Regions from separate parts of the Streptomyces sp. NPDC015144 genome, predicted to be linked through region 1. Evidence: riboswitches for the same ligand, from Rfam matches in the RefSeq annotation. Region 1 holds a riboswitch; the other holds the start of a gene.
The links. A riboswitch is a leader RNA that binds a small molecule or an ion and turns the genes downstream of it on or off. The one in region 1 is predicted to bind cyclic di-AMP.
Positions count from the first base shown of each region.

Region 2: another riboswitch for cyclic di-AMP. It lies ahead of ACF08W_RS32105 (M23 family metallopeptidase); the one in region 1 lies ahead of ACF08W_RS01240 (peptidoglycan DD-metalloendopeptidase family protein).

Region 1 covers NZ_JBIBUU010000001.1:291,192-295,225, forward strand. Annotated here, with positions in the region: gene ACF08W_RS01235 (alpha-galactosidase) at 1-1,942, shown strand, start outside; cyclic di-AMP (ydaO/yuaA leader) riboswitch at 2,238-2,394, shown strand; gene ACF08W_RS01240 (peptidoglycan DD-metalloendopeptidase family protein) at 2,398-3,303, shown strand; gene ACF08W_RS01245 (SGNH/GDSL hydrolase family protein) at 3,468-4,034, shown strand, end outside.
Region 2 covers NZ_JBIBUU010000027.1:67,680-71,713, forward strand. Annotated here, with positions in the region: gene ACF08W_RS32090 (SHOCT domain-containing protein) at 1-250, opposite strand, end outside; tRNA gene ACF08W_RS32095 (tRNA-Met) at 412-485, shown strand; gene ACF08W_RS32100 (PP2C family protein-serine/threonine phosphatase) at 664-1,845, shown strand; cyclic di-AMP (ydaO/yuaA leader) riboswitch at 2,174-2,326, shown strand; gene ACF08W_RS32105 (M23 family metallopeptidase) at 2,338-3,486, shown strand; gene ACF08W_RS32110 (aldo/keto reductase) at 3,754-4,034, shown strand, end outside.

The DNA of each region.
Region 1 (4,034 bases):
CCTCCTCCACCGGAGCTTCGAATCCCCCCTCGACGGCCACGAGGAGTACCCGGTCGAGGGCGGCCCCCGGTTCGTCCGCCCCGCCCTCTCGGTCCGCACCCCGCTCGTCCGCGGCACCGAGTGGACCTTCCGGGGTGCCGAGACCGACGGCGACGAACTGCGGATCGGCTTCACCGACGCCGTGCACCGGCTCGGCCTCACCCTGCACTACCGGATGCGGGACGACTCCGACGTCGTGGAGCGCTGGGCCACCGTCGCCCACACCGGCCCGGACGGCCCGCCGCTGGAACTGCTGCGCGCCGACGCGGCCGCCTGGTCGCTGCCCGCCCGGGACGGCTGGCGGATCAGCCGGCTGCACGGCCGCTGGTCGGCCGAGACCCGGATCGAGCGCGCGGAGCTGCTCCACGGCGAGAGCGTCATCTCCAGCAGACGCGGCCACACCGGCCACCAGTACCTGCCGTGGGCCGCGCTGGACGCCGACGGCGCGGCGACCGAGGAGAGCGGCGAGGTCTACGGCTGTGCGCTCGGCTGGTCCGGCTCCTGGCGGATCTGCGTGCAGCGGCTGCCCGACGGCCTCGTACAGATCACCGGCGGCGCGGGGCACGACGAGTCCGGACTGCTCCGGCTCGCCCCGGGGGAGTCGTACACCACGCCCGTCTTCGCCGGGCTCTGGAGCGATCAGGGTTTCGGCGGGGCCAGCCGGGCCTGGCACGCCTGGCAGCTGGCCCATGTGATCCCGGACGCCGGGACCCTTCGGCCGGTGCTCTACAACTCCTGGGAGGCGACCGGCTTCGACATCTCGCTGGACCAGCAGCGGACCCTGGCCCGGCGCGCCGCGGACATGGGGGTCGAGCTGTTCGTGGTGGACGACGCCTGGTTCGGGCGGCGGACCAGCGACCGGGCCGGGCTCGGCGACTGGACCCCGAACCCGGACCGGTTCCCCGGCGGGCTGAAGCCGCTCGCCGACGAGGTGCACGCACTCGGCATGCGGTTCGGCATCTGGGTCGAACCGGAGATGGTCAACCCCGACAGCGACCTCTACCGGGCGCACCCCGACTGGGTCCAGCACGTCCCCGGCCGGACCCGCACCGAGTACCGCAACCAGCTGGTGCTCAATCTGGCCCGGCCCGATGTCCGGGAGTACCTCTGGGAGCAGCTCGACGCACTGCTCTCCAGCACCCCCGTCGACTACGTGAAATGGGACTTCAACCGCTGTTTCACCGACCCCGGCTGGCCCGGTGAGGAGTACCCGCAGCGGATCTGGACCGCTCATGTGGACGCCCTGTACGCGCTGATCGACCGGCTCAGGGCCGCGCACCCCCACGTCGCCTTCGAGTCCTGCTCGGGCGGCGGCGGCCGGATCGACCTGGGCATCCTCTCCCGCACCGACCAGGTGTGGACCTCCGACAACACCGATCCGCTCGACCGGCTCGCCATCCAGGAGGGGTTCAGCCACCTCCACCCCGCCCGGGTGATGGCCGCCTGGGTCACCGACAGCCCGAACCGGCAGCTCAACGGCAGGGTCAGTTCGCTGCGTTTCCGGTTCGTGAGCGCCATGGCCGGAGTGCTCGGCATCGGCGGGAACCTCGCCGAATGGAGCGAGGAGGAGCTGGCCGAGGCGCGTGGCTGGGTGGATCTCTACAAGGAGATCCGCCCCGTGGTGCAGCAGGGCGCGCTGTACCGGCTGCGCGAACCGCGCGGCGGACTCAGCGCCGTCCAGTACGTACACGGCGAGGAGACCGTGGTGCTGATGTGGCTGGAGGCCCAGCGGTACGGGGAGCGCCCGCCGGCCCTGCGGCTGCGCGGGGTCGACCCCGCGGCCACGTACACCTGCCAGGACACCGGGGCGGTCCACCACGGATCGGTCCTGCTCCACCGGGGGCTGCACACCGGCCTCCGGGGCGATCTCGACGCGCGGGTGCTGCGCCTGCGACGGGACTGACCGCCCCGCCATGTCCGTAATGCGCACTTTTTACGAACATCTCCCGCTTATAAGAGGGATGGCCGGTGCCCCGTGAGCGGGATCATATTCGTGACGGTGTGTGGCGGCGGGCGGGACGGGAATTCCGTTCGCCGCGCGGAACAACAAGATCCGTAATCCACGGAGGGTGACCGGAATTCCCTACCGAATTCCCGAAAAGGAATACCGGCGGGGAACCCGGTGCTTGTTCTCGCCGTCCCGGCTCGCTTACGGTCACCGCATTCCGGACGGCCCGCCCAATCCTGCCGCCGACCGGAATTCACATCCACTTATCGCGTGGCAGGAGCGGGGGAACCAGGTAGGCCGCTGGCCGGAGAGATCCGGACGGCTCGGGGTGAAGTCGCACACCGTGCGGCCGGGCATCTCCAGCCCGAACCCGACAGCTCACCTCGCAGGCGCCGGAGAGGAAAGACGCCATGCCCATCACGGGTAAGCACCGCCGTCCCAAGATCGGCCCCATCGCTCGCGGTTTCGCCGCGGTCAGCACCGGTGGCGCCGTCATCGCACTGCCGCTGCTCGGTGCCACCGGCGCCCACGCCGCCGACCAGGCCGCCGCGCCGGAGCAGGCCCCCGTCGCGCACACCGCGCCGAAGGCCGCCCCGCAGTCCGCGCCCACCACGTACTCCGTCGTCCCCGGCGACTACCTGTCGAAGATCGCGGCCGAGCACCACGTCGCGGGCGGCTGGCAGAAGCTGTACCAGGACAACCGCGAGGTCGTCGGCAAGAACCCCAGCCTGATCCTCCCCGGGATGAAGCTGACCCTCGGCGCCGCCGCCGTCGGTACGGCCGCTCCCACCGGTGCGGCCGCGCCGTCGAAGGCCGCCCCGGCCGCCGAGCAGCCCGCCCCGGCGGCCCCGGCCGCCAAGGAGGCCCCGGCCCCGGCCACCAAGGAGGCCCCGGCCACCGAGAACACCGGCTCCGGCTACGTCCACCCGGTCCCCGGCAGCCACACCACCAATTACCGGGCCTCCGGCTCCAACTGGTCCAGCGGCAGCCACACCGGCATCGACTTCCCCGTCTCCACCGGCACCGGCGTCAAGGCCATCACCTCCGGCACCGTCGTCACCGCCGGCTGGGGCGGCGCCTACGGCAACCAGGTCGTCGTCAAGCACGCCGACGGCCACTACTCGCAGTACGGCCACCTGTCCTCCCTCTCCGTCTCGGCGGGCCAGTCCGTGAGCGCCGGCCAGCAGGTCGGCCTCTCGGGCGCCACCGGCAACGTCACCGGCCCGCACCTCCACTTCGAGGTCCGCACCGGTCCCGAGTACGGTTCGGACATCGACCCGATCGCCTACCTGGCCTCGCACGGCATCTACGTCTGAGCGTGACCCGGAGCAGGACGAAGGAAGGGGCGGTGCGCGGTGGCGCACCGCCCCTTCCGCCTATTCCCCCTTTGCCAAAAACTGACCGGGTGGCCTATGTCACCACCCGTCAACCCTTTATTACGGTCGCGTAGGTCACATTCGACGGTGCAGGATAAGCGCTTGTGGCAGACGATTCGAGAAAAATGCAGCGTGGCGTCAACAACCGACAGGGCGTCATCGGGTCGTACGCGGCGATCGGCGACAGCTTCACCGAGGGAGTCGGTGACCCCGGCCCGGACGGAACATTCGTCGGCTGGGCGGACCGGTTCGCGGTACTTCTCGCGGACCAACTCCCGGACCCCGATACGGCACACGACGCCGAAGGACCCGCACACCCGGAATTCCGATACGCCAATCTCGCCGTACGCGGACGTCTCCTCGACCAGATCGTCGAGGAGCAGGTGCCGCGTGCCAAGGAGCTCGCCCCCGACCTGGTGAGCTTCTGCGCGGGGGGCAACGACATCATCCGGCCGGGCACCGACCCCGACGACGTGGCCGAACGCTTCGAGCGCGCCGTCGCCGAACTCACCGGCGCGGTCGGCACGGTCATGGTCACCACCGGCTTCGACACCCGGGGCATCCCCGTCCTGCGCCATCTCCGCGGGAAAGTCGCGACGTACACCGCCCATGTGCGGGCCATCGCCGACCGCTACGACTGCCCGGTCCTGGACCTGTGGTCGCTGCGGTCC
Region 2 (4,034 bases), on a different contig from region 1:
CGCGCTCGCGGTCCTGCGCGTCCTTGATGTCGTGCTCGGCCATGGCCGGGCCCCGGAAGATCAAGTACAGCAGAACGCCGAGGAACGGCAGGATCAGAACGAGGATCAGCCAGCCGGCCTTGGCCCAGCCGCCGAGTTCGTGGCTACGGAAGATGTCCGTAATGATCTTGAACAGCAGGAACAGCCACATGACCCAGAGGAAGAACACCAGCATGGTCCAGAAGAGGTTGAGCATGGGGTAGTCGTCCACGGATCTCTCCTCGGTCGGCGCGCGCGTTCCGCACGGTGACGAACAGGGGTAAATCAGTCATATCACCGCATATCTGGGCTCGCCTGTTGTCCGTCGACGGCCGGTCGGTGGACCGGGTGGTCAAAAGGGCGTCGGGGATGGCGTAGAGTTGGGTTCACCGACGCGGGGTGGAGCAGCTCGGTAGCTCGCTGGGCTCATAACCCAGAGGTCGCAGGTTCAAATCCTGTCCCCGCTACTGAAGAATCGGGCCCGGTACGCATACAGCGTGCCGGGCCCGATTCGTTTTCTCCCGGGCCTGAGCGGGTACCTCCTTCGGCCGACGCGGAGTCGCCGCCCGTTCCCGCTCCGGTGAGGCTGGGGGACGGGGCGCGGCGCCGTCCGCGGCCGCGTGTGTACCGGGCAGGAGACCACAGGTGTGGAAGTGGGAGAAGAGGCGCGGTCGGCCCGCCGGGGGTGACACCCGCGGCCGGAGTTTCGTCCGTACGCTGCCCGCGCTGATGATCCTCGGCGGACTGCTCTTCGACGGCCTCACCCCGCAGACCTTCACCGCCATTCCGTTCTTCGTGGCAGCGCCGCTGATCGCCGCCCCGTTCTTCTCGCTGACCAGCACCATCCGGACCGCCGTCGCCTCGATGCTGGCGGTCATCCTGTTGCGCCTCTACAGCAGTACGTTGCCGGAGGTCGTGCCGCTGATCGAGCTGCTCACCCTGGCCACGGTCTCGGTCCTCGCGGTCGTGATCAACGGAGTGGTGCGGCGGAGCAACGAGCAACTGGCCTCCGCGCGGTTCATCGCCGAGACGGCCATGCGCGCGGTGGTGCCCCAGCCGGCCGCCCGGATCGCGGGCCTCCAGGTCGCGGCGCGGTACGAGGCGGCGCAGGCGGACGAGTACGTCGGCGGCGACCTGTTCGCCGTGGCGGACACCCCGCACGGGGTGCGGATGGTGGTCGGGGACGTGCGCGGCAAGGGGCTCGGGGCCGTGGAGACGGTCGCGGTGGTCATCGGGGCGTTCCGCGAGGCGGCCGAGCAGGAGCCTTCGCTGGCGGACGTGGCGGGCCGACTGGAGCGGGCGTTGTCCCGGGAGGAGGCGCGGCGGGGTGGGCTCGACGTGCTCGAAGGCTTCATCACCGCCGTACTGGCCGAGATCCCGGCCGGGCTGTCCCGGGTGCGGGTCGTCAACCGGGGGCACCCCGAGCCGATCCTGCTACACCCGGACGGGGCGCTGGAGGTGCTGCGGCCCTCGGTGCCCGCGCTGCCGCTCGGCATGGGGCTGGGGGCGTGGTCGGAGCGGACGGATGAATGGGAGCTGCCGGACGGGACGACGCTGCTCCTCTACACGGACGGCCTCTCCGAGGCGCGGAACGCCGAGGGGGTCTTCTACGACCCGGCGGCCCGGCTGCGCGGGCGGATCTTTCCGGGGCCGGAGGAGCTGCTCTCGGCGCTGACCGACGACGTACGCCTGCACACCGGCGGCGAGACGACCGACGACATGGCGCTGCTCGCGGTGGTACGTCCCGCGCGGGGGCAGCCGGACCGGCGCCGGACCGTGCGGATCGTGGGCGCGGAGCAGGATCGAACGGGCGGTGAGCAGGGTTGAACGGGCGGGGCCGGGGCGAGCGGGTGGGGGCGGGACTGGACGGGCGCGGGGCGGGACTTGACGGGCGCGGGGCGACTGGGTCGAACCGCCGCGAGGCGATGCCACCGTGCGTAATCGAAGGACGCCGCTCCGCATAACATTTGACACAACGTCAGAAATGAGTCGGCCGCTGAGTGGCGGTCAAGTGGGCCTGTTGGTCTGGCTATGTCCAGTAAAGTCCAGGCCAAAGACGTGAACGATCAGTGGGAACAGCTTGGAATGCGGCCCCGGTGTCTATTAACGTTCGATAACGCAGCGCGGTCGTCCCAGCCGTCATCAATGGCGGCGCCGTGCGCGAGCGCCGAATTCCGCAAGGGAACCGGGGAACCACCATCATGGGGTGAATCGGACACCTGTGTCTCGTGAGAGACGGAGGTGCCCGTAGGAGACCTTCCTGCTCCGAACCCGTCAGCTAACCCGGTAGGCGAGAAGGAAGGAAAGGAGTGCGCCCCCGTGGCGTCCAACAAGCCTGCCCCAGAAGCCCCTTCACGGTTCCAGGGCGATCACGGCGATTACGGCACCGGCTACGGCGTTGCCGACTACGGCTACGGCACCGGCCTCGACGCCGACCGCACCGCTGAGTTCACCACCGACTTCCGTTCCGACGCCGGCGACGGCGAGGCCGAGCGCGGCTGGAGCGAGTGGAACCCCACGGAGGAGACGGTCCGCCCGGTGCGCGGCCGGCACCGTGTCGCCAAGCAGCGCACGGGACTCGCCCGCAGCTCCACGGTCCTGGGCGTCGGCGTGATTGCGGCGGTCGGCGCGGGCGGCATGGCCACCGCGCAGGGCAAGCCCCCGGTCTCCATCTCGGTGCCGGACGCGATCACGAACAACCTCCCGGACGCCAAGTCCCTGCCCGGTGTGGGCGCCCTGTTCTCCGACGGGTCCGAGACCGACGGAGCGGACCAGGCCGTCACCGCCCCGCTCACCACCGCCGGCATCACCACCGCCGAGGCCGAGCAGGGTGCCACGGACGCCGGTGAGGCGCTGCGCGCCCGCATTCTCCAGCAGGCCGAGCAGCAGCAGGACGCGGCCGCCGCCGAGGCGAAGGCGGCCGAGGAGAAGGCCGCCGCCGAGAAGGCCGCCGCCGAGGCGAAGAAGCAGCAGGACGCGGCCGAGGCCAAGGTCGCCGCCGAGAAGAAGAAGGCGGAGGAGGAGGCCAAGAAGAAGGCGGAGGCCCTGCGGCTGGCCAAGCTCGCCGCCAGCTACTCCCTCCCGACCTTCTCGTACACGATCACCTCGACCTACGGCCAGGCCGGGTCGATGTGGTCCTCCGGCCACCACACCGGCCTCGACTTCGCCGCCCCGACCGGCACCCCGATCAAGGCCGTCCACAGCGGCACGATCAAGTCGGCCGGTCTGGCCGGTTCGTACGGCTACCGCACCGTGCTGGAGCTGGACGACGGTACGGAGATCTGGTTCTGCCACCAGTCGTCGATCGGTGTCAGCGTGGGCCAGAAGGTCACCACCGGCGAGACCATCGGCCGGGTCGGTGCGACCGGCAACGTGACCGGTCCCCACCTCCACCTGGAGGTCCACACCCCCGACGGTTCGGGCATCGACCCGATGGCCTGGTTCCAGAGCAAGGGCCTCAACCCCTGATCCGTCCTCCGGACACCGCTCCCCGGGCCGGTTCCTCCGGTGCCGGGGCCGGTGCGTCCGGCCCGTGGACCCCGGCAGCCCCGACGCTCTCCCCCCGACGTCAGGGCTGCCGGTCCTTTTCCCGCTCCCGACCCCGTCCGCGGGCGATCCCGTCCGCTGCCGACCCCGTCCGCGGGCGTCCGTCCGGGGCGTCCGTTCGGGGGACGGGAACGGGAACGGTCCGGCGCGAACGGAATAGCGGGCCCGCCGGGGTTCGTTGATCCACCCATGACTTCTCTTCGCCCGCTGGGCTCCTCCGGTCTCCAGGTCTTCCCGCTCGCACTCGGTGGCAACGTGTTCGGCTGGACGGCCGACGAGGCACAGTCCTTCGCCGTGCTGGACGCGTACACCGCGGCCGGGGGCAACTTCGTCGACACCGCGGACGGCTACTCCGCCTGGGTTCCGGGCAACAAGGGCGGGGAGTCGGAGACGGTCATCGGGAAGTGGCTCGCCTCCCGCTCCGACCGCGACGACCTCGTCATCGCCACCAAGGTCTCCACCCACCCCGA